DNA from 4 places in the Pseudoalteromonas sp. McH1-7 genome. Region 1 is predicted to be linked to each of the others. Evidence: predicted binding sites of a transcription regulator. Region 1 holds the regulator's gene; each other region holds the start of a gene.
The links. The regulator sigma-54, encoded in region 1, starts transcription at its own class of promoters, with help from an activator protein. The targets are predictions, from matches to a motif close to GTTGGCACGNNNNTNGNNT.
Positions count from the first base shown of each region.

Region 2: the regulator sigma-54 is predicted to act here: its motif matches at 6,047-6,065, upstream of flgJ (flagellar assembly peptidoglycan hydrolase FlgJ).
Region 3: the regulator sigma-54 is predicted to act here: its motif matches at 4,099-4,117, upstream of HUZ36_RS02425 (flagellar assembly protein T N-terminal domain-containing protein).
Region 4: the regulator sigma-54 is predicted to act here: its motif matches at 3,324-3,342, upstream of HUZ36_RS03330 (DUF3192 domain-containing protein).

Region 1 is NZ_JABWPQ010000018.1:38,154-46,058, forward strand. It holds gene pmbA (metalloprotease PmbA) at 1-991, shown strand, start outside; gene mgtE (magnesium transporter) at 1,045-2,403, opposite strand; gene HUZ36_RS13515 (HPr family phosphocarrier protein) at 2,919-3,191, opposite strand; gene rapZ (RNase adapter RapZ) at 3,181-4,053, opposite strand; gene HUZ36_RS13525 (PTS sugar transporter subunit IIA) at 4,046-4,504, opposite strand; gene hpf (ribosome hibernation promoting factor) at 4,506-4,793, opposite strand; gene HUZ36_RS13535 (RNA polymerase factor sigma-54) at 4,823-6,322, opposite strand; gene lptB (LPS export ABC transporter ATP-binding protein) at 6,369-7,094, opposite strand; gene lptA (lipopolysaccharide transport periplasmic protein LptA) at 7,091-7,645, opposite strand; gene lptC (LPS export ABC transporter periplasmic protein LptC) at 7,635-7,905, opposite strand, start outside.
Region 2 is NZ_JABWPQ010000002.1:232,608-240,512, forward strand. It holds gene HUZ36_RS02335 (flagellin N-terminal helical domain-containing protein) at 525-1,487, opposite strand; gene flgL (flagellar hook-associated protein FlgL) at 1,804-3,039, opposite strand; gene HUZ36_RS02345 (FlgK family flagellar hook-associated protein) at 3,042-5,054, opposite strand; gene flgJ (flagellar assembly peptidoglycan hydrolase FlgJ) at 5,056-6,009, opposite strand; gene HUZ36_RS02355 (flagellar basal body P-ring protein FlgI) at 6,113-7,231, opposite strand; gene flgH (flagellar basal body L-ring protein FlgH) at 7,234-7,905, opposite strand, start outside.
Region 3 is NZ_JABWPQ010000002.1:246,382-254,286, forward strand. It holds gene HUZ36_RS02395 (CheR family methyltransferase) at 1-343, opposite strand, end outside; gene HUZ36_RS02400 (chemotaxis protein CheV) at 359-1,291, opposite strand; gene flgA (flagellar basal body P-ring formation chaperone FlgA) at 1,432-2,139, shown strand; gene flgM (flagellar biosynthesis anti-sigma factor FlgM) at 2,212-2,535, shown strand; gene flgN (flagellar protein FlgN) at 2,528-2,956, shown strand; gene HUZ36_RS02420 (LPP20 family lipoprotein) at 3,484-3,960, opposite strand; gene HUZ36_RS02425 (flagellar assembly protein T N-terminal domain-containing protein) at 4,153-5,349, shown strand; gene HUZ36_RS02430 (hypothetical protein) at 5,421-5,609, shown strand; tRNA gene HUZ36_RS02435 (tRNA-Arg) at 5,734-5,808, opposite strand; gene HUZ36_RS02440 (FlgO family outer membrane protein) at 6,058-6,696, opposite strand; gene HUZ36_RS02445 (FlgO family outer membrane protein) at 6,711-7,364, opposite strand; gene HUZ36_RS02450 (FlgO family outer membrane protein) at 7,379-7,905, opposite strand, start outside.
Region 4 is NZ_JABWPQ010000003.1:175,823-183,727, reverse strand. It holds gene HUZ36_RS03340 (hybrid sensor histidine kinase/response regulator) at 1-1,838, shown strand, start outside; gene HUZ36_RS03335 (GGDEF domain-containing response regulator) at 1,848-2,750, shown strand; gene HUZ36_RS03330 (DUF3192 domain-containing protein) at 2,875-3,252, opposite strand; gene HUZ36_RS03325 (D-2-hydroxyacid dehydrogenase) at 3,441-4,388, opposite strand; gene zntR (Zn(2+)-responsive transcriptional regulator) at 4,480-4,887, shown strand; gene HUZ36_RS03315 (SO_0444 family Cu/Zn efflux transporter) at 4,880-6,136, shown strand; gene HUZ36_RS03310 (lysophospholipid acyltransferase family protein) at 6,307-7,401, shown strand; gene HUZ36_RS03305 (GNAT family N-acetyltransferase) at 7,555-7,905, opposite strand, start outside.

The DNA of each region.
Region 1 (7,905 bases):
TCCTGAACTAGATCTATTTCACCCGTGGGAAGTTTCTCCGGATGAAGCCATAGAGCAGTGTATCGCGGCGGAAAAAGCAGCGCTTGACTACGACCCCAGAATAGTTAACTCGGATGGTGCGAGTTTATCCAGTCACCAAGGGATCCGAGTGTATGGTAATAGTCATGGACTGATCGCGGGCTTTCCACGAACAAGACACAGTTTAAGCACTATGGTAATAGGGAAAGAAGCAGAGCAAATGCAAAGAGACTCTGCGTTTACGCTTTCCCGCGTACATACTGAGCTTAAATCTGCTAATGCTGTTGGACTTGAAGCGGCTCAGTCGACGTTAGCGAAGCTAGGTAGTCAAAAGCTATCTACACGCAAAGTGCCTGTGATTTTCCGCGCTGATATTGCCAATAGCTTATTTGGACACTTAGTGTCAGCCATTGGTGGTGGCGCTTTGTATCGAAAATCAAGTTTCTTAATGGACTCTTTAGATACTCAAATTTTTAATACTTGTGTCAATATCGAAGAGAAGCCTCATTTGCTGCAAGGGTTAGCATCAAGCCCATTTGATAGTGAAGGAGTGAAAACAATAGATCGTGAAATTATCACAGACGGTGTACTGAATACTTACTTATTGGCAAGTTATGCGGCGCGCAGGATGAATATGCAAGCTACAGGGCATGCTGGTGGTATACATAATTGGCTAGTAAAACCTACCCATGATGACTTGAGCGCTTTACTGGCGACTATGGGCACAGGTTTACTGGTAACCGAGTTGATGGGACAGGGGGTCAATACGGTAACTGGTGACTACTCAAGAGGTGCAGCAGGGTTTTGGGTAGAAAATGGTGTGATACAGTATCCTGTCAGTGAAATCACGATTGCAGGTAATCTAAAAGACATGTTTGCCAACATTGAAGGGTTAGGTGGTGATATCGAATGTCGAGGCGCGGTACAAACTGGTTCGGTGCTACTCAATAGCATGCAGATTGCAGGAGAATAACACTGCACCCTATTAAGTAATGCTGGCGGTATTGCCAGCATTATCTGTCATTGTTAAACGAGCAGCCAAGTTGCAGTGCCAAGGAATGCAAAAATTCCGACAATATCAGTGACTGTTGTTAGCACCACACTTCCTGCTAGAGCAGGGTCGATATTCATTTTTTTCAGCATAATTGGGATACTTGCACCAGCAATACCCGCTGCGACTAAATTCATAAACATAGCGAAGGCGATGACTGCACCGAGTGTGAAATCCCACTGCCACACTGCAATGACACCCGCGATTAACAACGACCATAGCAACCCATTTAATGCACCAATGGCCAGCTCTTTACCCATTAAAAACTTCTGGTTGGTTTGATTGATATGACCAAGGGCTATACCACGAATAACCAGTGTTAACGTTTGACTACCTGCAACCCCACCCATACTTGGTACGATGCCATTTAGTACTGCAAGGATTGGCAAAATATCTAAAGTACCTTCGAAAAAGCTGGCGACGAATGCTGCCATTAACGCTGTAAGCAAGTTTATGCCCAGCCAAATTGAACGGCGCTTGCTACTTTTAAGAACAGGAGCAAAGGTGTCTTCCTCGTCCTCAAGACCGGCCATACTTAATAGACTGTGCTCGGCATCTTCACGAATAACATCGACCACATCATCAATGGTAACACGGCCGAGAAGGTGGGCATTATCGTCAACGACAGGAGCTGAAATCCAGTTATGACGCTCAAACAGTTGTGCAACCTCAGATTCATCCATGGAGATAGGAATGGTTTCCTTATCTTCATCCATCAACTCGCGAACAATACTATCTGGTGAATTAGTGAGTAAAATATTGACAGGTAGCGTGCCTAAAAAGCAGTTATCTTTATCCACGACATACAGCTCATCAGTACCATCAGGTAGCTCACCTTTGAGGCGAAGGTACCTAAATACCACTTCCAAAGTGACATCTGGCCGTATAGTGACCGTATCTGTGCTCATCAGAGCGCCAGCGGAGTTCTCCTTGTAGGATAATGCCTGTGTAGCACGCTCTCTATCCTGTGTATCCATCGCACCGATAACATCCTGATAAACGGTATCAGGAAGGCTACGAAGGACATCACCTAAGTCATCATCATCCATGTCTTCGGTTGCAGCTGCGATAAGCTCAGGTTCCATCTGAGCGATGATCCCTAGCCTTACATCCTCAGACAGTTCCTCGAGCACATCCCCTTGAATATCTGGGTCAACAAGTTGCCAGAGCATAGAGCGAACTTTATGAGGTGATGACTCTAGTAGGAGTGCGGTATCACAAGGAGCGGTTTCTGCTAGCATACGCCTTACTTGAACAAACTGACCACTGTTTAAGGCTTTGGTAACCTTTTGAAGTTGCTCCAGTGTATAGTCTTGTTCAAATACTTCAGGCATACGCGTCCTTTTTGATAATGTTGACAGTAAATGATAGTGGTTTGCTCGCCCCAACATGCTGTAATGTATTCAGAAACCATGTCTTGTAAAAATGTGACACAATATATTTCCGTGGGTGGGCTGCCAGTTTATTCTAGCTTTATTTATTATAAATGAATTACCACCTCAACCGACTCAAAACTGGGATATACCATACTAGCTTCGTTTAGCCTCATGTATCGAAATAATCACCTCAGCTTAGGAGCATTAATTTATTCTAAATAAGAGTTTTTTAACGCAGTTACTAGCGTCAGGCTTACCCCTTCAAATTGAGCAAGTATTAAGACAGTTGGTATCACGCCCTTCTAGCAGCCAGTTTTAGCGCTAACAGCCACTACAGTGTAACGCAGTTTTCTTTGTTCTACCAAGGTTTACAGGCGAGTAGGCGAGACTTATTTAATTGAATTTGCGTATCGAAGTGTAGCACATGTTATATGAATTGGTGCTGACACAATACCTGTTACGGTTGTGGGGAGTTATTCTGATTCATTGAACTTATTATGGATCAGCATACCGATAGCATCCAGTGCGGGCTGCGCATCAGGGCCGCTACACACAACTTTAACTTCTTTACCTTGGCTGCTCTCCAGAAGTAGCAGTGCCAGAACGCTATCCGCTGACGCGCTTTTATCGCCCTGATATAAAGTCACCTCTGCATCAAACTGAACGGCAAGCTGAGCCAGTTCAGTCGCTGCTCGAGCATGTAATCCAAGCTTATTTTGGATTAAAAATGTATCTTCACACATTATTCTCTTGCTCACGATGGCGGATTTTTACGTTAGAGTGTGTTTTTGCAAAGCGCTCACCAATCGTTTGTGCTAAATAAACAGAGCGGTGCTGGCCACCAGTACAGCCTATAGCTATGGTTAAGTAGCTACGGTTGTTTCGTTCAAGGTGTGGCAACCAAGTTTGGACAAACGTTTGAATTTGCCAAGTAAATTTCTGCACTATGCTATGACTTGAGAGATAGTCTTTTACCGGCTGATCTAGCCCCGTTAATGGCTTTAGCTCTGGTTCCCAGTGCGGGTTTGGTAAAAAACGCGCATCAAATACGTAATCTGCTTGTTTTGGAATACCGTGCTTGAAGCCAAAAGACTCAAAGGTAATGATAAGTTGTTTATTTTTCTGACCTAAAATCTTTTCACGAATATCTTCTGCCAGTTGGTGCACGCTAAGGCTGGTAGTATCAATTAAGAAGTCAGCTCTAGTCGTCAATACATCTAACAGCTCACGCTCTTTTTTAATTGCAACGTCTAAAGGCAGGTTGTGTATTGATAATGGATGCAAACGGCGCGTTTCTGAAAAACGTTTAATGAGCGTCTGATCATCGCTGTCTAGATAAAACAGGATTGGTTTAGCAAAACCTGGTAAGTACTCGAGTATATCGTTGAACTCATCTTGTTCTTTGGGGAGGTTGCGGACATCGATACTAACAGCAACTTTGTTGTAGTTGTCAGAAACACTACGAACTAAAGAGGGGAGTAAATTAACCGGAATATTGTCGACACAATAGTAGCCTAAATCTTCTAATACTCGAAGTGCTACAGACTTACCAGAACCAGAACGGCCACTGATAATGATAAGCTCGAGTCCTTTTTCTTCATCACTCATCAAATTCACCTTGGATCACTGCATATAACTCATCGTCATTTTTCGCTTGCCTGAGCATTTTGCAAAATGACTTATTTTTGAGTGTATCAGCAATCGCAGCTAAGGTCTTTAAGTGTTGTTGATTATCTCCTTCAGGTACGATGAATGCGACAAAAATATCGACAGGCTGTTTGTCGATCGCCTCAAACGGGATCCCTTGTTCGCTTACCAAGACCATCGCCAGTATTTTATCAATACCTTCAAGTCGCCCATGAGGAATTGCGATCCCTTTACCTATACCTGTACTTCCCAGCTTTTCTCGTGCCATAAGGGCATCTAAGATAGTGTGCTGGCTGGTATCAGGGATTTGGCTATGCGCTAATTCGCTAATGTACTCGAGAATACGTTTTTTGCTACTAAAAAGGACCGCAGCTTTGCTACAGTCCTTATTCACTAATTCACTTAATTTCATTTTAGTGTCGAGTGAGCTTCTCTTTGTGTTTAATTACTTGACGGTCTAGTTTGTCAATCAGGCCATCAATTGCTGCATACATGTCTTGATGCTCTGTTGATGCAAATAGCTCGCCGCCATTTACGTGCAATGTTGCTTCTGCTTTTTGAACTAGTTTTTCGACATCAAGGATCACATGAACGTTATTGATATGATCAAAGTGCCTCTCAAGCTTCGCAAACTTGTTGGTGACATAATCTCTTAAAGAGTCAGTGATTTCTACATGGCGACCAGTTAAATTTAGTTGCATAAGCATTTTTCCTTCTTGTGTTTAACGTCTTATATCAAGCTTTTACGCTGATTTGACGGTGGAATGGCTAGGGATTCACGATATTTTGCAATCGTGCGTCTCGCTACCTTAATTCCTTGTTCAGCTAAAATATCTGCAATTTTGCTATCACTTAATGGTTTAGCAGTGTTTTCCGCAGCTATTAGCTTTTTGATGAGTGCTCGTATTGCTGTTGAGGAGCACTCACCTCCATTTTCGGTACTGACATGGCTTGAGAAGAAATACTTCAGCTCAAATATGCCCCTTGGTGTGTGCATGTACTTTTGGGTGGTGACACGAGAAATCGTAGATTCGTGCATATCAACCATCTCTGCGACATCGTTTAACACCATAGGTCTCATCGCTTCGGGGCCATGTTCAAAGAATGCCTGTTGTTGTTGCACAATGCAATTGGTAACTTTCAATAAAGTGTCATTGCGACTTTCTAAGCTCTTAATAAACCACTTTGCTTCTTGAAGGTGTGAGCGAATAAACTGGCTATCAGTACTCGATTTAGCAGTTCTCGACATCGCAGCGTAGTGGTCATTTACTCTAATCTTAGGCATCGCATCAGGGTTTAGCTCTACAACCCAGCGGCCTTTCACTTTTTTTACCGACACATCTGGAATAACGTATTCTGGTTCTTCATGAATAATACTCGCAGCTGGCTTAGGGTTAAGACTGTGGATCAGCGTCATAACTTCTTTTAGCTCAGCTTCTTTTAAGCGTGTTTTTTTCGCTAAGGTACGGTAATCACGGCTCGCAAGTAAATCAATGTGCTCGGTCAGGATCATCTTGGTTTCGGTGATCCACGGTGTGTCAGGTGCAAATTGATTTAACTGAATACATAAACATTCTTGCAAACTTCGTGCAGCAATACCGACAGGGTCAAACAACTGGATACGTTTAAGTACGGCTTCGACTTCATCCAACTCTACCGGCTCTTCACTGTTTTCATCATTGATACTTTCTAAAATATCTTCACAGGAAAGCGTTAAAATGCCAGACAGATCTACCGCTTCGATGATGGCAATAGCAATGGCTCTATCTGTTGGGCTAAATGGCGTAAGTTCTAACTGCCACATTAGGTAGTCGTGTAGTGATTCGGAAGTCTCTCCCTGGTAGACGTTATCATCATCAGGTAAAGGAGCTGCGCTTGATGCTGGTGCAGCACTCATATATTCATCCCAAGTCACATCCATGGCAAGATCATCACTAACCGTTTCTTTGCTCATGGCGGTATCTGAGTCCATTTCATACTCGCTGACAGGCGCTTCATCTGAGCTTTGCTGACTATCGTCCGTATTATTTTTATCTTGGCTTTGTTGTTCAGTACTTTCTGCGTCTGCGGTATCGCTTTCTTCCACTTCCAATAGTGGGTTGCTGTCCAACGCTTCTTGTATTTCTTGCTGTAGATCCAACGTACTAAGCTGCAACAGGCGTATGGCTTGTTGCAGTTGTGGAGTCATTGTAAGTTGCTGCCCCATGCGCAGCTGTAATGATTGCCTCATGTATCTCTAACAATCCCTTTTAACAGTTATTAATACTACGTCTTAACTATAGCTTGAATTGTTCGCCTAGGTAGACATCTCTTACGGTTTGATCCGCTAAAACATGTTCTGGCGTACCAGCGGCGATTAATTCACCGTGTGAAACGATGTAGGCTTTTTCACATACGTCCAGCGTTTCTCTTACATTGTGGTCGGTGATCAGTACACCGATCCCACGATTTTTAAGGTGCTCAATGATTGTCTTTATATCTAACACTGAAATTGGATCAACGCCAGCAAAAGGTTCATCTAACAAGATAAACTTAGGATTAGCGGCTAAAGCACGAGCAATTTCTACCCGTCTTCTCTCTCCTCCAGATAATGCCATCCCTTGAGAATCACGGATGTGTTGGATATTAAATTCATCCAACAACTCATTAAGCTGAGCTTCTCTTTCAACTTTAGACAAATCTTTGCGGGTTTCCAAAATAGCCATGAGGTTTTGATATACCGTTAGCTTCCTAAATATGGATGACTCTTGAGGTAAATATCCAATCCCTAGGCGTGCGCGACTGTGCATCGGGAGTAGGGTGATATCATCATCATCGATTTGTATAAAGCCTTTGTCACTTGGTACTAAGCCCACAATCATATAAAAAGTAGTGGTTTTCCCCGCACCATTAGGGCCAAGTAAACCAACGATGCTACCTGCTTCGACACTCAGTCCTACATTTTTGACAACTTGGCGACCTTTATAACTTTTTGCCAAGCCTGTTGCTTTGAGCTCGCTCATGAATTGTTACCTTTTTCCTGTGGATCTTCACTTTTTTCCACGCTGGTGTCAGATTTCTTTTCAACAGGAACCAGAATTGTTCTAACCCGAGAGTCGCCCTGTTCAGAGCGCTCGGCACTAATGAGTTGCTTTTCGATATGATAAGTAATGACTTGTGCACTACTTTTTTGACCCGCTTGCGATATTTCAGCATTGCCAGTAAGTACTAATTTTAATTCGGCAACATCATAGCGAATTTCATTAGCCGCTGCGCGTAAGGTTGTACCATCTGCCTGAGCTTCTTCAAAAACCGCAGGGTTGCCAGTAGCAATTAGTAGCTGCTTATTTGAACCAAGCTCAGCGCGGCGGTGCACTTCCAAACGATCAGCATTGATTTTTCTTGTGCCATGAATAATGACAACGTTTTGCTCGAAAATGCCTATGTTACTTTGCAGTTGAGCTTGCTGACGGCCAGCATCGATAATGACTTCATTTTGCTCTGCAGCAGCTGCGAAAGTGGAACTTGCGAGCAAGCCGAAGAAAACTAATTTGTTAATTATTTTACTGGTCATAATAAATTGTCTTTGTATGGTTGATGAGCTCAATCAGCTGTTTTTGCAAGTCTGCATGTAGGCCTTTACCGGTAATTTTAAGGCTAGGGCCTGTGATAATGACGGGGTGTTCTGATTTCATCAACTTTTGTTTAATTTCAACCCTGACATTGTCGGCATTGATAGTACTGATCATTGCGTCTGGTGTGAGGTTTTTTGCTAAAACATCCCCTTCTAAAATCAGGGTGTTGTTCTCGTATAATGTGGCTTCCAATGCGCTT
Region 2 (7,905 bases), on a different contig from region 1:
AAATCAGGCAATAAAAATCACTATTTATCAAAAAGTTAGATTCCCTAGTTGAGCAATAGCATAAGTTGAGAGAGTGAGCGAGTTGAAGTAGGAAAGTAGTTGTAGCAACTTCTATTGCGTTGCTGTACTGCCAAACAACCTAGATCAATACAGGAGTTTCAACTGCGAAATATCAGAAGATTAGCAGTAATAATATTTTTCTTTAATTCTGCTATGACCAGTCGCAAAGAGTAATTTACAACAGTAGCATAAGAAGGCGTTATTAGTGATGACTCAGTTCTCAGGGGCTCCCCAACTTGCGTCAATAAACTATCTATATAAAAAAGAGGCCCAAGAGCCTCTTTTGTTTTAATTTTGAGAGTGAGTGTCATTTTTCCAGCACAAAGTTGGCATGCTATGTGCTTTACTTAACGTGTTCATTGTTTAAATGAACGCAGTTGGATTTTAAGCTCCTCCGCTTTATCATCCAATTCGGTGTCTAGGCAAATACCCCATTCGGCCTAGGCACCTTTACCTTCCTATGCTTATCCTAGTAGACTCAAAGCAGCCTGAGGACGCTGGTTAGCCTGACTCAAGATTGTTTGGCTAGCCTGTTGAAGGATCTGCATTTTCGTTAAGTTTGCCGTTTCTTGCGCAAAGTCTGTATCTTTGATACGTGATTTAGCAGCAGATAAGTTTTCAGCAATATTCGACTGGTTACGAATTGTTGACTGGAATCGGTTTTGTACCGCACCAAGCTCAGCACGTTTCTTATCAACTACTGCAATCAAAGCATCCATACCGGCCATTACTGCTTGCGCATTAGCTTGTGTCGATACTGAAATACCTGATGCAGTGAAAACACCAGAGAAACTTGTTGCATCCGCTGAAACCCCAACAGAAGTACTGATCGTTCCGGCAGTTGCACTCAACGAAGCTCCGGTTACACCACTTGCAATACCTGCGATACCTGAAAGCGTAAAGCCGCCATTTGCCACTAAGCTGTTCGTAGTCGCGCCTACAGTTTGCATACTGAAGCTGATTGTTTGAACAGCATCGGCACCTACTTGGAAGTTAGCAGCATATGAGCCGTCAAGTAGGTTTTGACCACCAAACGTTGTATCTGCTGCAACACGGTTTACTTCTTTTGATAGAGATTGGATCTCTTCTTGAATCGCCAATCTATCTTCGTCAGTATTAGAGCCGTTTGCTGCTTGTTGTGCTAGCGTACGGATACGCTGGAACATTGAGGTAACTTCGTCCATTGCACCTTCAGCAGTTTGTGCTAGAGAGATGCCGTCGTTTGCGTTACGATTACCTTGGTTTAGACCATTAATTTGTGATGTTAAACGGTCTGAAATTTGTAGACCTGCCGCATCGTCAGCTGCGCTGTTAATACGAAAGCCTGAAGATAGACGCTTGAATGATGTATCTAGTGAGTTACCAGAATTCATTAATTGTCTTTGTGCGTTCAATGAACTTACGTTAGTATTTACATAAAGTGCCATGATGGTTCTCCCACTTTAAATCGAGTCTTTCACTCTCAAACTTAGATTCTTTTCCAACCTTTGAATGTTTTTCACTCTCCGGCTTGGTTAATTAAGTTATCGGTCGGCAAAATATTTCCTTTAGTGTTTTTTTTAAAAAAAATTTATCATCATGATTAGTATAGATTTTTATCTTGAAACCAAACTATTTGACAAAGTTTTGACGGCAAGACATTACCAGCCTTAAATAATTACTAACTATATATAATTCAAACTGTTGGGTGAGAAAGGTAAAGTTTTAGTAGTTGTAGGGGAAGCAGCCTGTAAAGGCTGCGTTTTAACGAATGTAGTCCAGTAAAGAAAGGTTAGTTAAACGACCAAATGTAGCTTGAGAGGCCTGCAAGGCGGTTTCATGCTTAGTAAGCTCAGAAATCGCAGAGTAAAAGTCAACTTCCATCAGCGCTGCTTTATTAGCTTTGTTATCCACATCAAGATCTGAGTTAGCTTGTTCGACCAATTTTGCAGCATTAAGTCTGCCACCAAGTCCTGCTTGAGCCTGTGATACCTTTATCTTTGCGTTATCCAAACCCGTAATGCCATCCGCAAGTACCTGTTTGTAATCTTCCCCCGTAATGCTTGGGTCTCGTAAAGAGGTGATCATAGATTCCAACGTGTTAAGAATATTTTCTTTCTGAGGCTTTTCTAAATCAAAGCTGATTTGCCCGGGTGCTGCGCCATCATACTTAAACTCCATCCCTGCTACTTTTACCGCATTACCTTCAAAGGTACCTGTCGAGATAACCGTACCGCCTTGCTCCAACTGATAGGTGTTTGGTGTGCCTGCAGCTATGACTAAATCAAAAGTATTCGCTCCTGCAGGAGCGGCAGGGTCTGCGTTGTAGTTTGCTTTGTGAAATTTATCAAATACTGCTTGCTCATCAACATAGACAGATGCCGAAGTCACCCCGCCAGATACAACCCCTGTATTTGAAGTGATATTGAGGCGTTTGTCTGCACTCTCAAAAACGTCAAAGCCATTGTCACTTGAACGAACTTCAACACTTTCTGCTATTTTTATTTTATGTTGACCTTGGTCGCCGTTGTAAACATACTCTCCGCTCGCTGAATCGAAGCTGTAAGTTTGCGTATTGTCTTGATAGCCAGAAAATATAAACTTTCCATCTTCGCTTTTGGAGTTCATCAAATCCAAAATTGTGTCTTGGATTGATTCTAACTCGTCAGCAATTGATGCACGGTCAACATCCGACAGGCCACCATTACCCGCCTGAATGGATTTTGCATACGCACTATCTATCGCTGTTTTAATATTTTCCAAAACCGACTCTTGGGTATCCAACCGCGATGACAACATCGTTAAATTTTTTGTGTATTGATCGTTTGCTTGAATTCTATCGTCAAACAACATTGCTCTGGCGGTCGCGGAAGCGTCATCTGACGCACTCAATACCCGCTTTTGAGTATTAAGCTGTTGTGTGGCTTTATTAACATCTTGCTGATTACGCAAAATAGAATTGAGATTTGAATTAAAAATTTGATTTTGAGATAAACGCATAATTACCTCGCGGCACTTAATAAGGTATCAAATACAGTTCTAGCTGCAGATATCACCTGCGCTGATGCTGAATATGATTGTTGAAAACGTAATAGGTTTGCAGCTTCTTCATCCAAGTTTACGCCAGATAAAGATTCAAACCAGGCACTGGATTGGCTAGCAAGTGCCTCAAATGCTGCACTATTTGTTTTTGCCTGGTTGGTGATAACACCAACACCCGTCACAATATCGGCATACGCCTCGTTAAACGTTTTATGACTTTCGGTGCTGCCGGTAGACTCCACATTCTGTCTCACTAAATCTGACGACTTCAGGCCATCTAACGCAGCACCATTACGGTTATCATCAAAACCACCTGTATTAAAACTAATCTTGAAGCTGTCACCTGTATTCGGCGTTCCTTCAATGTCGAATGTGAATCCAAGATTATTAAACGGTGCAGGAGCTGCGCCAACTGTCGATAGGATATCTTTACCATTAGCAGGCGCGGTAAAGGTGTGATTCACCCCCGACGCACTAGTCAATGTGTACTCATCAGCATTTGCCGTTTTAGTTAACGTATACGGGCCATCATTTAATGTTGGCGGCGTAGTGGCCGTAAATGCACTTGTTGTTGGGTCGGTATCCGTTACCGTACCCGCTGAAATTGTCGCCGTTCCGTTATTATCAGCAGATTTTTCAGTACGAATAGGCGATGCCAGTGCCAGCGCTTCAGGCCTTTGTGTCGCTAGTTCTAGACTTGTAGCCGCTTGTTGATTTAGTTTTACTAGAAATTTATCTCCGGTTGCCCCAGCACCGGTGACATTCATTTGCAAACCAAAATAATCCCCAGTACCCGTTATAACACCAGCGGCAATGGTGCCAGTTGTAGGGCTACCAATAGGATTGCCTTTAGCATCTACTGCGGTAATTTCTACCGTTGTCGGGCTGGTGTAAGTGACTTGAAAGTCAGTCGCAGGCAACTCATTGCCGCGACCAGGTTCGAGCGTTGCCGTTAATGTAGCTGTACCGGTATTATCGCTATAAGCAAAACCACCTACAGTAGGGATTTTAAACAAGTCTCCACCTATATTACCGTCTAAGTCCATCCCTAACTTATTTTGTTGATTAAAGGCATCCGCTAGTGCAAGTCCTATCTGACCCAGTTGATTTTGTGCTGGAATTAATACTTCGTCCCTAAAAGCAAGTAATCCACCTATTTTTCCCTTCAAACTGCCACTATCTAACTCTAACTGCACAACATTTTTATCTTTGATATCCAGAACAAGTGATTTGTGGTTGGGATCAGGATCTCCTTTATTTGAAAATAAGTTAAACGCACCTCCTTGCATAACAAGGGCATCACCCGTGCCAAGAAAAACAAGCTTTTCGCCATTTTCACCATCGAGTGTCTCAATATCTACCAGTTCAGCTAGATCTTTAATTGCTTGGTCTCGCTCGTTGAGCACACTGTGATCAACACTATTAAGGTTAAGCGCTGACTGGCTCGCCACTTGTTTGTTTAACTCACTAATTTTTTGTACTAAGTTGTTTGCCTCTTGCGAAAAAATATCGAGCTGATCATTCACAATACTACTTTGATCAACTACGATACCTGACAACCTGTCCATTTGATCAATTAATCCCTGTGCACCTGTCATAAATAGAGATCGGTTTGTGGTAGATGATGGTAGGTTGACTGCACTCTGAAGATTATTAAACATTGCGTTAATGCTTTTACTCAGGCTGTTAGACTCTTGAGCAAATAACGTATCAACGCGACTGGACTCAGTCACAAACTGCTCGTAATAAGATTGGTTTGAAATATCTCGGTTCAACTGTTGCTGTGCGAACTGATTAAGTAGGCGCACGGTTTCACCACGGCCAACCATACCACCTATCATCGTACCGTGTTCTGTTCTCTCACGGATATAACCTTTGGTATTTAGGTTTGCGATGTTTTTACTGGTAGTTTGCAGTAATTCTGAGTTTGCTCTAACTCCTGCAGCTCCAATGTTTAATAGATCAAATGACATTTCATCTGACTCCCTTTGTTAACGCACCAGATACCAAATCGGATATATCTATGCGTTTTAAAACAGACTTAATTTTGTTGGCATAATTTGGGTCAGTCGCATAACCCGCATTTTGTAGTTCATCAAGATAGGCATGACTGTCTTCGGCTTTGGCGAGCGCCTGTTGATATCTCGGGTTATCTTGGAGAAAACTGACATAATCATTAAAACTTTGCTCTAATGAATGATAAGCACGAAAATGTGCTTGCTTCTTCACAGGCAACCCGCCTTCAAACTCAAGCGTCGATTTTTTGGCACTCTCTCCATCCCAACGGCTATCAGCCTTAATATTAAAGAGATTAAAACTGCTGCTACCATCATGTTTGCTAATAATGTGTTTGCCCCACCCTGTTTCTAATGCTGCTTGTGCAACCATTACCGCAGGATTTAACCCCAGCTTTTTCGCAGCTGACTGCGCATAGTTCCAGACACTTTCGACAAATTCTTTAGGCGAACCAAACCCTGTTTGTTCATCACTATTTTGTGTGCTCAAAGCATCTGACCGCTTTATTGTTGTTGGAGCTGGTTGGTTGGTCGCAATGTCAGCGTCAGCACGTAGGACAGAAGCTGGCTTATACTTCTCAGAGTTAGGCGATAGTTGTTGCACGATAAGGTCTGCAAGTCCTAAGCTACCTTTTTCAGATAAGTGCATAGAAAGTTGCTGGTCGTGCATTTCTTCAAAGAATTTCACGCCACTAGAGTTGAAAGGGCTATCTTTATCTTCCAGCGCTTCATTCGCTTTTCTCATACTTTGCAATAACATCTGTGTGAAAATCGATTCAAACTGCTGTGCAGCTTTTTTCAGTGCTTGATCTGACGCTCCCTGATCACCAGCTCCCTTGAGTGCCTCTTTACGGATCGAGTCAAGGTTCCCTAAATCGAAAAAGCTTTGATTTTTTAACTGATCGGTATTCATAACACTACGCACTATTTACAATTCTATAGTTCAAACAATGCAATATACGAGCCAAAAAAAGCCTCACTATTGTGAGGCTAACTAATTGATTAATAATAAAACACTATATGACGACTAATTGACCATTTATAGCACCAGCCTCTTTTAATGCTTCTAGAATCGCCATCAAATCCCCCGGAGCGGCCCCGACTTGATTAATGGCTCTTACTAAATCGTCAAGGCTAACGCCTGGGTCAAATACAAATGCACGAGAGTCATCCTGATCCACATCAATGATACTTTGCTGTGTAACCACAGTTTCACCATTTGCGAGTTCATTAGGTTGTGAAACATTTTGCTGTTCAGCAATCGTCACTGTCAGTCCACCATGAGTAATAGCCGCTGGTTGAAGTTTGACATTTTTTCCTATCACAATAGTCCCAGTTCTTGAGTTGACAATAATTTTAGCGGCGGTGTCCGCAGGTTTAAACTCAAGGTTTTCCAATGTCGAAAGGTAGGCGACACGCTGTGATGGGTCGCGCGGTGCAATTACTCTAACAGAGGCAGCGTCCATCGGCTTTGCACTATTTGGTCCCACCAAATCGTTAATGGTATCAGCCAGACGCTTTGCAGTTGTGAAGTCAGGTCTATTAAGGTTGAAGGTAATATAATCACCTTGTGTAAATGGACTTGGGACTGCTCGCTCAACAGTTGCTCCATTAGCCACTCGTCCAACTGTAGGCGTATTAATAACGACCCGGCTGCCATCAGCACCGTCTGCACCTAACCCGCCAACAATCAAACTTCCTTGGGCAATAGCGTATACGTTACCGTCAACCCCCTTTAGGAAGGTTTGCAATAAAGTACCGCCGCGCAAGCTACCAGCACTACCAATCGATGAAACCGTCACGTCAATGGTTTGACCAGGCTTCACAAAAGGAGGTAAATCAGCATGTACTGCCACCGCAGCCACATTCTTGATTTTCGGCTTAAGCGATGCGGGCATAGTGATCCCAAAGCTATTAAGCATTGCTTTGAAGCTTTGCTCTGTGAATCTGGTTTGCTCCCCAGTTCCAGGAAGACCAACCACTAGTCCATACCCCACTAGTTGGTTCGAACGAACACCTTCAACCATACTGACGTCTTTTACCCGCTCTGCAGCCGCGAAGGATGGATAAAATATTAGTGATGCAGTAACGCAACTAAAGAGAAAATACTTAAGAAATTGAATCATTTTCTGCATCCTTAAAATGGCATGATGGCACTCATGAAGAAACTAGTTAACCAACCCGCACTTTGTACTTCTTGTTGATCGCCTTTACCGGAATATTGGATCCTCGCATTCGCAACTCGATTAGATTCGACCGTGTTATCGGCAGTCACATCTTGCGGTCTAACCAGCCCTTCCAGTCGAATAAACTCTTCTCCGGTATTAAGTGTTAACCACTTCTCCCCACGGATCACCAAATTTCCATTAGGTAGAACACGCGTCACATTCACAGAAATATTGCCAAACAGACTATTTGACTGATTCGACTTCGAATCGCCTGAAAATGACGAGCTCGATTTCGCACCAAACTGAATAGCTTCATTACCTATGTTTATTGCGTTGGCACCCAAACCAATAATGGGATCTAGGCTTGAGTCACTTGACTTATCTAACTCTGAATTAGCTGCTTTTGTTGCCTGAGTCGTCTCGCGCAGCACGATCGTAATAATGTCCCCGACCCTCAACGCTTTTTTATCTGCATACAAATCATTTGAAAATTGTGTATTAAACAGTGATCCTGTGGCTACTATCTGTACTTGGTTATCTTCAGGATAAATCGGTGCATAATACGGGTCATCACGCACCACACTTTTGTTTTGGGTCGTACTACATCCAGACAATGCAGCTACCGTTACTATGGCCAAATA
Region 3 (7,905 bases), on a different contig from region 1:
CTGACGAACTGGCAGCAGACCAAATCTTTACCGGTCGCCTTAAGTCTTTAAACTCTGGCAAAATTTTGGTTTTGATTAGCTCAAATGGGTAAGTGTCGCGGAACCAAAGCGTTTCATTTGTGGTCATTGCATCAACCACGGCGGCACGCAGTTGCCGCTCATGTGGACTAAGCGTTTTAGCCACTAAAGATGAAAGCGTTTCCACACCGAAACGAGCCATAAGAGGGGCTAACCTACTTTTAACCAAGTATAACTTATTGTCACCCAGCACAATACCGCACTGTTGTTCCAAAAAAGTTCTAAATTGATCGTACTCTTTTTGCTCTAAATGCTTATTTTCCAAGTGCTACCACCAGCTTTAATCACAGTGAACCCATTTTTTAACCGCTGCTGCCAACTCATCAGGGTTAAACTTTGCAATAAAATCATCAGCGCCGACTTTTTCTATCATCGCTTGATTAAATACACCACTCAATGAAGTATGAAGTATTACATGCAATGGCGCTAATTTCGGATCCGCTTTTATTTCTGCTGTTAATGTATAGCCGTCCATTTCAGGCATTTCAACATCAGAAATTAATAATCCAACGCGCTCAGTGACATTATTTTGACAGTCTACTTCTGCTATCTCTCGTAATCTGATTAACGCCTCCTTACCATTTTTAGCCAGCTCGGTTTGAACACCCAGAGGCTCAAGCGCACGTTTTACCTGATTACGAGCCACAGCTGAGTCGTCAGCAATGAATACTATACGTTCACCAAGATCTTTTTGCATCTCACCATCAGATACAATATCGGCACTCACTTCTGTATTGATTGGACAGATCTCATTGAGAATCTTTTCTACATCTAAAATTTCAACTAATTCATTTTCAATTTCAGTTACCGCTGTCAGGTACGAATAACGGCCTGCACCAGACGGTGGCGGCATTATTTTTTCCCAGTTCATGTTGACGATACGCTCAACAGCACTAACTAAAAAGCCCTGAACGGAACGGTTGTACTCAGCAATAACAATAAAACAATTGCGAATATCCTGAATAGGTGGCCCACCTACTGCAAGTGACATGTCTATCACAGAAATAGTTTGACCACGAATATGGGCTACCCCCCTGATTAGAGGGTTTGACTTTGGCATACTCGTGAGTGCTGGGCATTGCAGCACTTCCCGGACTTTAAACACATTGATGCCGAAGCGTTGTCGACCTTGAAGCCGAAAAAGTAATAGCTCGAGACGGTTTTGACCAACCAGTTGTGTTCGTTGGTTAACCGAGTCTAAAATACCTGCCATTTCAATCTCCTACTGTATAAACCGCTAATCGGAACGATCTTTGCTTCGACTCTGATATGGTTTACCACCCTTGATTAGGTGCAGTTATTAAAGCAGAATCTTTATACCTTGTTTCACCCCATAAGCATAGTCGAAACATCATGAGTTTGTTAAAAAAAACCCGTTACATTCAACTTTTTTGTTTGTTCGCTCATTTTATAAGCATAGGATATGGCCACTGTCAGCAATATGACAACAAAGCCTTGGAACAAACTGCTGTCGATTTTGTTGCTCCACAGGTAGAACTTGACCCTGATAGCCAACTATCAATATTTGCTATACCACTTGACTCAAGAATCCCCACTAGAGTGTGTCAAGCACCACTGGTACACAGCACAGCAGCGACACCACCATTTAATACCCAAGTTACTGTTCAAATAAAATGTGATGATTTACAAGGGTGGACACAGTATGTGCATGTGCGCATTGAACACTTGTTTCCAGTGTTAGTTAGCGCGACCATGCTAGAAAAAGGTAGAGTGATAACGGAAGATGACATTAAAGTCGAAATGCAGCCTAAACGGTTTCGCCGAGTTTCATATATAGAAGACCAAACCTTATTAATTGGTAGTCGCAGTAAAAGAAACATCCGTGAAGGGCAAGCATTTACACAGTCACATATTTGTATGGTTTGCAAAGGCGACAATGTAACTATTTTTGCCAAATCAGGGGGGCTTGTTATTAAAACTCAAGGTGAGGCAATGCAAGATGGCAACAGGGGTGAACTAATTACTGTGAAAAATACTCGCTCAGGCAAAACCTTACGTGCTAGAGTAATAGAAGTGGAAACAGTAGAGGTGAATTTATGAAAAATTTGCTAAAGTAATACTATTTCGCGCCGATATTATGGCTGAGAGTATAATATTATTGGGTCTATAATCATGGTCAATCAAGTTAACGGTCAAAATCAGTCCTCCACCGTTGCAAACAACGTTAAACAGCAAAAAGCTGAATTGCAACGAAATGAGGCCAGTGCTACAGCGGCTAAAGCGCCCGCTACCCCAAAAGCTGCGGCAGATTCCGTCAGTCTAACACCACAAGCACAGCAATTAAAAACAGTGAATGAAAAGGCACAGCAGTCTTCAGGCTTCGATGACAAGAAAGTCGAAGAGCTGAAAAAAGCGATAGCTGAAGGCAAATACCAAGTTGATGCCGAAAAACTGGCGAAGAACATAGCTGCATTTGAGTTTGAAATATATGGATAATTTGGTTCGGCTTTGCCACCACAAACTTTCTGAACAAATTGTAACGCTAGAAGCGATGACCCAGCTTCTGGCGCGTGAGCTTGATGAACTAGCCTCTCGCCGTGGCGACCACCTCAAAGAGGTTGCACGGGAAAAACTCTCTTATATATCCAAACTTCAAAAGCTCGATAAGGAGCTAGCGCAGACAGACCCTAAAGTATTTCAGCACGCTGAGATAGTGCCCTTGGTGAGTAAAGTACGCGCGTTACTTGCCGAATGTCAGACCAAAAATGAAGTTAACGCCAAAACAGCTCATCAAGCCAACGTCAGCACAAGAGAGCTAAAGAGTATTTTAATTGGTGCACCAACATCCGTCACTTATGGTCAAGATGGCAACGTCAAGAGCAGTGATGGTGAACTGGTAAGGAACCTTAAAGCTTAATTGGCACTTTTTACCTAAACACGCCTTATGCTCTAATTTAACGTCGCCCCGCTCCTATAAAGAGTTGCACTCCGTATTATTAGAACCTTGTCCATGTTCTAATAAAAACAGTAAAGCACTTGGCTATAGGTAGTTAACCCGAACTTCAAACAATTAATTCGTTTCTAGCGGCTAGTTTTAGCGCTAGCTGTACGCTGAGTTCACTTTCAATAGTCAGCGATTGGTGCGTAAATTTATACCAATTTTCTTAATTAAGTAGTCTATTTTGAGGCAAGCAAATCTTGTCGATAACTAGGCGAAAATTTCTTATTTAGTTGTTCTAAATAAGAAATTTTTAAAGCTGTTAGCGTCAAATTGGTATTACCTTGCCTTCAAGACGTAGGGACCTTAGCGAGAGCAGGACACGGAAGCGATGCGTTTGCCTAGAACCCTCTGGCTAGACAAGAGAAATATTAAGTTGTGCGTTAGCAGCAACGAGTTAGAACATCCCTTATCCAAACCTCAGGGTAGTTACACGCAAATTTATGCTATTTGAAGCTATACGACACTTTTTTAATCTTTTGCGGCTTAACTTGCGTGATGTATAGATCATACACCCGCTTCATATCCAGCTCGAGTTCGGTAGCGTATGTATCTCCCACTGCGTAACTCTTCAGCACTTTTGCCCCTCTCACTAACCCATTTACTTGGCTTTTTAAGCCATCATTTTGTGCTATGGCACCTTTGACAGTCGTAGTTGATGTTAACTTTTGACCGTACAACTGTTCGGCAAGCTCTCGATATGCTTCTAGCTTTGAAACTTTAATCGCCATTAACTGTTTTTCACCAGCAGTATTTCCAGGCTGGGCACTTAACGGCGCATACCCAACAGCACGTAGCACTGGGAAAGTATCAGGCTGGACTGTCTCATATTCAATATGCTTATCGATCATGCTTGAACAACCGCCAAGCAAAACCAGAGCACAAACCATAATCCAAGCATTATTAGGACTGATGATACGCATTTTGCTTCTCTCCACTATGTATCGATGTGCTACTACTGCCCTGATACAATTCTTATTACCATCTGCTAGCATGGTAATAGTAGCAATCATTGATATGAATAATTCACTGATAAGTATTATGCACGAATCTTGCCACAATTTGGCATAGGTATTGCTGTTGTAATAAGTAGTCTTAACACTGAGTATCTGAGTATGAAAACGCAATTCGCACTGAGCCTTTCATTTATATGTATGGTATTCCACATTCCATCTCACGCAGAATGGTTTGAGGTGACTGGGGTGGCTGATATAAAAAATGGCGACCATCAGAAAGCAAAAAAGCAGGCTGTTAATGATGCCATCACCCAAGCACTACTTTTTTCTGGTGCAACCGTAAGCAGTGTGCAAACCGTCACCGACGGTGTGCTTACGCAAGATCAGTTGAAAATACGCGCTAATGGTGAAATTCAGGGTGCTAATGTAATTGCAGAATCAAGAGTGGGTGATGCTTGGCAAGTAACACTACATATCGATATCACCCCACAACAAAGTCAATGCTCTACCAGTGCATACAATAAGCAAATTGCAATAACACAAAGTCAACTCAAAAATAAGCATCAAGCTACTTTGGGTCAAATTTTTGACATTAACAAGATTGTCAGCGAGCGCCTTTATCATACCCTATCAGATCAGAATCAAAGCGTTGAACCGGTGCCCTATTTTGCTCAAAAAATAGATGTAAATCGATTTTTTAGTCAACGATTCGATTACAACGAGCAGTTAATCGAAACAGTAACAGCAAACACAAATAGTCAGTATGTATTACTTAGTCAAATTTCAGATATTTCTAGCGTCAACAAACTCAACAACGACCTTGCATTTTGGCAAAGCGATAAGTATCTAAGGAGCTTTAAAATAGAGTTTATACTGTTTGATGCTCTTTCTCATGAAAAGGTCTGGCAACAAAGGTACGGTACTCAAGGAGTATGGCCTTTTAAAAAGACCAAATTAGTTGATGTATATAGTGAACAGTTTTGGCAAACTGATTATGCGGCTGAAATTCAAACTGTGTTGAACCAAGTCAGCGTCGATCTGAACTCGGCCATCGCCTGCTTACCCACCCATGGTAAAATACTGCATATTGATGACGAGCAAGTTGTGATTAACTTAGGCCGTATGCATGGGCTGGAAGAGGGTCAAGTGTTGAGCATTGCACATAGCAGCCCCCTTACTGACGCTGGTGGTAATGTCTTTATGCGTCAAGTTAAAACGTTGAATAAATTGCAAGTCATCCAAGTCAACGCCCAGACAGCTATTGCTGTAAACCAAGAACAGCGACCGCTTAACAATGTTCAAATTAATGATTTAGTTGAAATTCACATAGAGAAAGACGACCTGTTTGCCCTGTGATACCAATTTTTCAATTACGTGATGTACCTCCGGACAGGAAAGTAATATCAGTGATCTTAATTAAGTGGTTTATGTTAAGACAAGAGAAGCTTGTCGGTAGCCAAGAGAAGCTTGTCGGTAGCCAAGAGAAGCTTGTCGGTAGCCAAGAGAGTTTTTGCTATTTAGTTGCTTTAAATAAGAAATTCTTAACGCTGTTAGCGTCAGATTTACTCCTTCTAATTGAGCAAGTTTTAAGTCAAATTGGTATTATTCTGCCATAAGATATTGTTAACTCAATTAGGGTCAGATTTACCCCTTTAAATTGAGCATGTCATCCTTTTGGTTCAGACACAGAGCGGACGATAACGAGTGGAGAAAATTGTAACAGATAAGCCACTATTGAGATGGCGTCCCCAGTAGGAATCGAACCTACATCTAAGCCTTAGGAGGGCCTTGTTTTATCCATTAAACTATGGGGACAGCGAAGACTGTGGCGCAAAATGTACCAGCAAAATTCCACTGACTGAAACTTAGTATACTGATTTTTATGAACTTTTAAAGAGTAAAATCATGCAATTATGATGCACTGCTCGATAACACCTAATTTTTAATTATCACGCTTCTAGCCACACTTCAATAAACACAATCTATAATCGTATGCAATGAATAAGCTTAATTACAATGCCTTCATCTGAAGGCATTAATAATCGGAAGCTAAAAGCGGTACACCTATCTTGATGCCGTAGCCCCACCATCTAAAATAAAGTAAGGGATCGTGACTGCCGTTGTCGCTATCACTAAGTTTGTTGAAAATTCAAGAAGTCGCGCATTAACTTCTACCCCACGGGGGCGATAAATCATGGTACCAGACAGAATATGACTTGGTGCTTTGACGCTCTTTAATCTTTGCGCTTCCCGTGAAAATACTAAGTCACCACTTGGCGCTACCTCTATTTTTCCCAGTGCTTTAAAGTCCAGAGCTTGATAGCCTAATTTTTGCATCTGATGAATGAGAGATTCAGCAATTTGATTACCCAGTTGATTGGTGTCACGCAAAGACTGATTGAAATTCACAAAGCTTGCCACAGCTATCGATTCAGGTTTTTGCCCCAGAATGGTGTCTGATAATTCCAACGCAATTTGACTCGCATAGTTTGCGACAGCTTTACGATGACGATAGCTAATAAAACCCATGTCTTGTGTTACTGGCGACAGGGTCGCGTCATCATTTGACTGTTCTTCCATCAGCGCATACAAAAGCTCCATATCACTGGGCTTGGTTTCAATCGGTGCAGGAGATTGCTCTTGTGTCATTTTGCACCCACCTAGCAGTGCCAATGTGGTTGCAAAAAGTACTACATTTTTCATGTTCTGCCTCCAAATTAATTGGCTTGCTCTAAGCGAATACCATCATATGAAGCACCATCTTGCAGCGCATTTACCACACTTTGTGGTAAAAACCCTTGGGCAGAACCGACAACACTCTTACTTCTCAAACCAACAACCCTGGCGTTTACCATTACCCCACCTTGGTGATTAACTAGCGTGCCACCAAGTACATATAAAAATGGATGATCATCTGATAATTCAAGAAAGTCTCTGCTAAAGATAAAATCCCCTTCAGGTGTTACGCGAATGTAATCTGTCGTTTTAAAATCAACAACAGGGATCCCAAAAGCATGTAATTCGTGAATAAAACTCTCAGCTAACTGATTACCGAGAAGCGACCCTTTATCGAACTCTTTGTCTAAGAATACAAAACTAGTTACCGCGACAGGCGTCTTTTCATTTACATGCTTCAGGTTCGTGACCATATCTTGCATGATACTTTGGACATAATGGGTCACATTCTTCCCAGCCATTTGCTGAGATATAGAAAACTGCTTTAATCCATTTGGATTACTCTGAAACATGGACGATTGTTCAAAGCCATTTCTCACTGGCTCCGTTTGTGCTGTATCTACAGCGAAAAAGTTACTCTGAGTACAGCCAACCATCAATGAAAGAGGCAAAGCCAGACTACATATTTTTTTCATTACACTCATCTCCATTAATATTGACTGCGTATGATAAGACCATCTCGAGACGTGGCTCTCTCAGAGCCCCATAATGCCGATTTAGGAATACTAAGCGATGCCGCGGATAGAGCCCGACTGTGAAGTGTTTCTACAAGCCTAGCATTGACCAAATAGCTGTCACGGCTCTCAACTATCGTACCAACTACAACCAGGTCAATTTTCTGACGTTGATTTATCGCTTTTAACTCTCTGCTTAACATACTATCGGCAGAGTCACTCAAAGATAAAGCGCTTCTTAATCTGTACTCAACAACATCAGCTCCCATTTGGCTCAAATGGGTTATTAATGACTCTTGTAGCGCCACACCAAGTCCACTTCCTTGCCCCACTATGACGTCATTTAATTGGTTTGCCCTAAAAAAGCTAGTCACTGCTACTGTTGAGTTCGGTTTGAAAGGTCGCACATATTGCCCAAGTTCAGCCGCTAGTTGTGCACCAAAGCCATCAAAATCTGGTAATATTTCTCGCTGCTGGGTTAGTTCTCTTTTGCCTACTTGCT
Region 4 (7,905 bases), on a different contig from region 1:
GGGATAAGGACAAACGCCCAAAATACTATGTTATTCATATTCAAAATATTACAGGCCTGCTGCTTGCGAAGCAGGACGCTGAACGTGCAACACTTGCTAAAAGCCGCTTTATCGCAAATATTAGCCATGAAATTAGAACGCCAATCAATGCTATTTTAGGTCTTGCGGACATGATAAATAGTGAGTCGCTAACACGACTGCAAAGTAAAAAATTGCAACAGCTTTCTGGTGCTGCAAACGAACTATTGGCAATGCTCAATAGCATTTTGGAATTTGCAAAAGTAGAGAGTCACCAAGGCACTATCCAGTACGAGACCTTTCAAGCTTGTCAGGCATTTACGGCCATAGAGTCGTTGATAAAGCCTTTGTGTGTGCAAAAAGGCTTATCATTTGAGTTGCAAATTGACGCCTTAGTTTGGCCCTATCTGTATAGCGATGAAGACAAGATCAAACAAATACTAGTTAACTTATTAAGTAATGCAGTTAAGTACACCAATCAAGGCCAAATTGGCTTAAAAGTTGATGTCACAGCGGATACAACGGCTAAGCAAACAATAAAGTTTGCAGTGTGGGATACTGGTGTTGGGATTAAAGCACAACAAGTGGAACATCTCTTTGACGCCTTTACTCAAGGGGACGAGAGCTTTACTCGACGACATGAAGGGATTGGTCTTGGACTTGCGATCGTAAAACAAGAAGTGGCATTACTGGGAGGAAATATTACCGTTGACTCGACGCCCAACCAAGGTAGTTGCTTCTTTTTTGAATTGGTTGTGGATAAAGGAGCTTGCCCCATTGTCGAGAGCCATAAGGCCGTTTACTGTCTTGTTGACACACAGGAGCAATTGCCGAGCTACCTCGCGGGACTGGCAACCCCTATATTGTTAGATCAAGTATCGCAAAGTGCTGAAGATTTGGAGCAGTCCATCGTGGTTGTGCCTCCACACTGTGCCAATTTACCTGCAGGTGTTTTAGCGAGTACTAAGGCCGTTATATTACATTGTGACGAGCAACTAACAGAGCAAAATAACCATATCGCCCTGAATCAACATGTGTTCTATCAATCTGCATATACTTGGCTTGCGGAGTTTGCTCACATGACGCAAACCGTGGATAGTGGTTGTGTGCAAGTAGCAGGCGCGCTGTGTTTGGTGGTAGATGATAACAGTCTGAATCTGGATATTACTGAAAATATGTTGAAAAAGAATGGCATATCGACAGTTGCACTTCAAAGTGCTGAGAGAATTCAGGAAATAGTACAAACCTTAAGTCCTGATGTCATTTTGATGGATATTCATATGCCCAAGGTTGATGGTTATCAAGCCACTCAACAAATAAGAAAGATATGCTCAGCAGCTGAGCTTCCGATTATCGCGTTGACTGCAAATGCAAGTAAAGAAGAGCGTGCGAAGGCTGCTAAAGTCGGTATGAATGACTATTTGGTAAAACCCATTAGTAGCGCTCAAGCTTGTAAAACGCTTGCAAGTAATATTGTTAAGTCAGAGTTTACTACAGAGGCATTTTTTGATTATGAGTTTGCCTTGTCACAGATGATGCAAAATGAAACGTTTTTGCAAACAATGTTAGATAAATTTGCTAAACTTTGTCATGATTACCTAGAACAGGTCAGCCAACTTGAACAGGGGGCAGCTTTATTTGAACTTGCACATGGCATCAAAGGGGCGGCTGCGGGATTAGGGTTTAAGCGGCTTGCTAAAGTGGCCAAAGACCTTGAAACGCAAAGTAAAAAAATTACAACTATAACAAATCGCACAGACTTGGATAAACTTACCACCGCACTATCTCAAGTCATATGCTTTATTGAGCAAAGAAGGTAGTACTAAGGGATGCAGCAAGCTGAGCATATTTTTATAATTGATGACGACCCGATAAACAAAATGGTATTAACCAACATCCTGAGTGAGGATCACACACTTTTTCACTGTGAAGATCCTGCGTTTTGCATCGATGAGGTAAAAGCGAATCGTACCGATCTGATTATTTTAGATGTTGCTATGGGCAATGGATCTGGTTTTACCATTTTGGAGAAGCTAAAAAAAGACGCGAGCACTTATGGGATCCCGGTGATAGTCATATCGGGTAGCGTGAGTTTTAAAGACGAAGCGAGGGGACTCGAATTAGGCGCCGTAGACTATATTACAAAGCCTTTTAACCCTCTGATAGTAAAAACAAGACTCAAAAATCATCTGGCAATTAAGAAAAAGAATGACTTACTAGAAAAGCTGGTTTCATTGGATGGATTGACAGAATTACCAAATCGTAGACGTTTAGATGAACAAATGCGAGCGTTATTAACCGGAAGTGAGGCTGCACAGGGCTGTTTTTCTATCATGTTGGTTGAACTCGATTTCTTTAAAACGTTTAACGAGCATTATGGTTATATGCATGGTGATACTTGTTTGTTTAAGGTGGCTAAAGCGCTAGAAGAAACGGCCGCACGCTACAGCGTATTTATAGGTCGCTTCGATGGTACTCGCTTTGCATTAGTATCGGCGCAGCATGATATTGATACTGTAACATCAATTGCACAGTCACTTCATGATGCAGTTAATGCGTTAAAAATACCACATATCGCTTCTCCCATTTGTGCACATGTTAGTGTCAGTATCGGGGCTGTCCATATTGAGCAACATAAAACCCTAGAGCTCAACGAATTGATAAAAAATGCTGATAGCGCGCTGGCAGAAGCGCAAAAGCAACAGAGTACAATATTTATCAAACAGATATAATACGTTTTTTATAAAAGCTATAGCTCAGCATGGTTTCGAGCTTAGATAAAGAATGGGCACGCAATAGGTTGTGTAGTTGCTTTGTAGCTTGTCTTAATTACACCATCCTTGGTGTGTATACACGTTACAGAATTTGTTTAAGTGCGCTATCACCAAAGCCGATAAGCTGATTATTTTTGAATACTAGCGCAGTACATTCATCTTTGGTTATTTTTCCATCTGAATGCTTGCTGTTTGTAGCGTAGTAAAGCACTTGATAATTATCACCATCTTTTGCCACGAGTTCACTGAAGTCAGGAGTAGACAGCGCTTCTTTTACCGTTGCGTAATCGGTGCCCATTTTAAAATCCGCTATCTTTTCACGGTTTTCACGCTGCTTTTGTTCCCAATTCGAATTGTATTTAGATGCCCAGCCGTGCTCAACTTCACCATCCGATACTGCAACAATACAACCTGATAACAGAGTCGAGCTTAGTGCTGCTACTAACATTAATTTTTTCATTATTCTTTCCTTTTTGCTCTTTATTGCTGTTTTTTATTGTAAACAGCTTTTCACTTTTTTGTACCTTATCAATGCAAACTTTTTGCCAACTTGTAATGTTTAATAATATCAATAACTTGCTTTTTTATGTCCAACCTGGGGGTTACATTTTTACCAAAATTTAGTGATATTCATCATTGTTCAAGTAACTAGACCACTCTATTTCTGTCTGTGCCGGAGGCGAATGCGTTAATATTGAGTGCGATCTCATTTACCAAGCGTGCAATAGCCTCTTTACTTGCCCATGCAATATGAGGGGTGAGTAGCAAATTATCGCCTTGATAGTTCACTAATGGATTATCTGTGCGAGCAGGTTCATGTGTTAACACGTCCACCGCAGCTCCTGCAATTTGATTATTATTAAGTGCATTAACAAGAGCTTGCTCGTTTACTATCCCACCTCTTGCTGTATTTATTATAAAAGCATGACCTTGAAGTGCTGCAAACTCAGCGTCATCAATCAAGTTTTCAGTTTCTGCTGTCAGGGGGCAATGGATAGACACAATATCAGCAATACGTAGTGCCTCAGTAAAAGCCATTCGGCCATTTCTAACTTGAGTGGCGCCTTTACGCTCAGCAATGATCACCTTTGCACCAAATGCTTTGGCAACATTTGCAACCGCTTCACCCAAAGCGCCATGCCCTATAATGACAAAATGCTTTCCTGCGATTTCGCTAATGTCGTAATCTAAACGGCAAAACATAGGGCTTTGCTGCCAGCGTCCAGCTTGGCAATCTTGTTGGTAACGATGAATATTTGTCATCAAATTACCTAACATAGTAAAAGTATGCTGAACAACAGAGGGGGTTGAGTAACCAGCTACATTTGCCACCGCAACATGATGTGCCTTAGCTGCTTCTAACTCGATATTATTAACCCCGGTGGCTGCGACACAAATCAGCTTTAATTTAGGTAAAGACGCAATGAGCTTCGCATCAAGTTTGACTTTATTGGTAATTATGACTTCTGCGTTTTCACATCGAGACAAGATGTCTTCGTAGGCGGTCATATCATAAGATGTGAGTGTGCCTAATTTAGCAATAGGTGTAAGGTCGGTATTGGCAAGAGTTTTAGCGTCTAAAACCACTATTTGCATTATTTTTATCCTTTACTTGACTTTGGAGTTAACTCTAAGGTTTATACTTATCATATCGGCTAGGATAATCTTCGGGACTGAGGAGTGTAAAGTGATAAAGATTGGTGAGCTGGCAAATCGGCTTAATGTATCGACGGACACGTTAAGATATTACGAAGCAAATGATCTGCTTCACCCTTGCGCAAGGAGTGAAGGAGGGTATCGCTTGTTTGATGAGCAAAGTGAAAAACAGATGCGTTTTATTCTTCGTGCTAAAAAAGTGGGATTTAGCCTCAAAGAAGTGCAAGATCTGTTAAAAATTAAATTTGAAAAGCATCAGCACAGCTGTGAAGAAGTAAAAACGCTGACGCTCACTAAGCGTGATTTAGTCAGAGCGCGCATAGCAGAGTTACAAAAGTTTGAACAATCCTTGTCAACACTGGCAAAGCAATGCTGTGGTGGTGAGGAAGCAGCAGTGAGCTGCTCAATTTTAACCGCCTTGGAGGCTATCGATGAATGAACTGATATTGAATTTTTGGCAGCTATTTTTAGTATCAGCGCCATGGTTGTTACTAGGTTTAGTGTTGGCGGGCTTACTCAACGTTTTTATTCCAAAAGACTTACTGCAAAAGCACTTAGGTCAGGAAGGATTTTGGACGACAATTAAAGCTGCCTTAATTGGTGCGCCAATGCCATTATGCTCTTGCGGTGTTATACCCGCAGCGGTTGGGCTTAGAAGAGCTGGAGGGTCGAAAAGTGCGACGACAGCTTTTTTAGTTTCAACGCCCGAAACCGGCGTCGACTCAATCTCTGTTTCCTATGTGCTGCTTGGGCCTTTTATGGCGGTGATAAGACCTATTGCTGCGGTTGCTAGTGCGATTGCAGCGGGTTTATTGGTTGGAAAGGAAAAAGATGAAGATAAAAAATCAACGACGGAAAAAGTGTCAAACACGTCTCCTAAAACTAGCAGTTGTTGTAGCGCCTCAGCCCCATCGGAGCCAAAACCGCAGGTAACCAAGTCTTGTTGCGATACTAAGCCGGTAACCAGCCCAAGCTGCTGTACAACAACAGAGCCAAAGCTAGTAGCCGCTGGAAGTAGTAATAGTAGTTGCCAGAGTAAGGCTTCATCGGCGTCAAATTGTTGTGATCCCAGCCCTTCTGAAACCAATTGTTGTAGCTCACAGCCAACAGAAGCGCAGTCAGCGATTACGGCAAAAATAATTGAAGCAATAAAGTTTAGCTGTAATAAGTTATTATCTGATACCGCGGTGTGGTTATTGATAGGCTTATTTTTTGCCGCGTTAGTGCAAACATTTGTACCTGAGTCATTTTTATCTCAATGGGGCGATGGTATTTTAGCGATGCTGGTGGTTATTTTGATCAGTATTCCAATGTATATTTGTGCTACCGCTTCAACGCCAATTGCAGCAGGTTTATTAATGGCTGGAGTGTCTCCGGGGGCGGTATTGGTATTCATGTTGGCAGGCCCTGCCACCAATATTGCTACTATAGGTGTTGTAGGTAAAGAGCTTGGGCGTAGAGCCGTATTTGCTTATTTGGTCGGTGTGATTGGGGTTGCGCTTATCTTTGGCTTCCTGACCGATCACCTCGTTGCTACCTATGGCTTTGTGGTCACTCCGATGATTGGTGAAGAGCATGAAATTCTGCCTCACTGGCTTAGCGTATCCATGGGAATATTACTTGCCGCATTACTACTGAGACTGGCGATACTTAAGCTGAGTGAAGTATTTAGAGCAGAGAGTGTGTAGTGCTGACTTTAAAGTAATCGTTATCCAGCACTGCTAAATTACGCTTAGGCATTTTATGTTCCAGCAAGATGTATTACTCTGGTGGTCAGACATGAAATGCTTAGCGTCTGTTTATCTGACACGATAGAATGCGCCAAAGTATGCTTTAATCCGAGAGTTTGAGAAGTAGAGTGGATAAATACGCTGACATAAGACCGTATAATGATGATGAAGTTGTACCTGCCTTGGCACGTTTATTGGGAGATGACCAGTTTATCGATGTTATCGCTAAATATAACTTGCCGGCATGGCTAAGTGCCTGGCCGGTAGTTGCCCGACCCCTAGTAAGAATGAAGCTTAAAAATAAGTGGGGAAACTTTTGCAGTATCGAGCAGGTACAAAATGAAGTTGCGTACTATTTACAGATTTTAATCAACAAAACGACGTCTAAAGTCACATATTCAGGTCTTGAGTCGCTTGACTCGCATACCTCTTATTTATTTATTTCAAATCACCGTGATATTGTGCTGGATCCAGCTTTGGTAAACTGGGGATTGCATCAACAGCATATGCGTACTGTTCGAATCGCGATTGGGGATAACCTGTTGCAAGTACCTTACATCACGGAGCTGATGCGTCTTAACAAAAGCTTTATCGTGAAACGTTCTGCAAAAGCGCCCAAAGAAATGCTAAAGGCGTTAACCCAGCTCTCTGCCTATATTTTTGACTCGCTTAGCGAAGGAAACTCTATTTGGATTGCCCAAAAAGAAGGACGAGCTAAAGATGGCATCGATCAAACGGATCCTGCTTTACTAAAGATGTTGCAGTTGAACGGCAGAAAGCTAAAAGTAGACTTTTCTGAGTATATTAAGCAGCTAAAAATTGTACCGGTTGCGATTTCATATCAATATGAACCATGTGCAGTAGCCAAAGCAAAAGAGTTGTATCATAAGCAGCAGTTTGGCCAGTATGTTAAGGCGCAAGGGGAAGATATCGCCAGTATTGTTGACGGCTTTAGCTCAGACAAAGGCCATGTGCATGTTGCCTTTGGTGCGCCAATTACTTGCGATGTGGAGAATCCCGACGAACTAGCCCAAGTTATTGATAAACAAATCTTAGAGCTTTATCACTTACATTCAACTAATCACTTGGCAGCAGGGGATGACACGAAAGTAAGCGCTGAGGATAGAGCTGATTTTATGTCAAAGCTTGAAACTGTTCCTGATGAACTGAAACAGTTTGTGGTGAGCATGTATGCTGAACCGCTACGCCGAAAAGGGATTTAATCCCTTTCTCGCGATTTATTTTGTCTGCTATTCACTCGTGGTTAAACCATACCACTTGATCCAGTCTTTCTTCAGTAAGATAAAGGCTTGTGCGCAGATACAGTTAACTGTGTCGCGCACCGAACAGTGAATGAGGATCACTCTCAAAGCGCATTATTTCGATACTGGCTTTTCGTAATATACGACTTCCATATCGCCTAAAATGTCATTGTGTAGCCCTTTTTTGACAAAGCTCATCCCGAGCTTTTTCATTATATTGATAGAGCCTGTGTTGCCTTCATCAGCAATCGCACTAAAGTGCGTAAGATCAGGGTTTGCACTGACTAATTCAGACATGACTTGTTGCGCCGCTTCGGTTGCAAGTCCTTTTCCCCATGATATCTGTTTAAATCGCCAGCCAAGTTCTAAATCTCGATCATTTCTTTGTTCGCTAAAAAAATGAGCAGGGCGGACTAGAATCCAGCCGAGAAAGTGTTTATCTGGCAACTCAAAACAGCCCCAAAG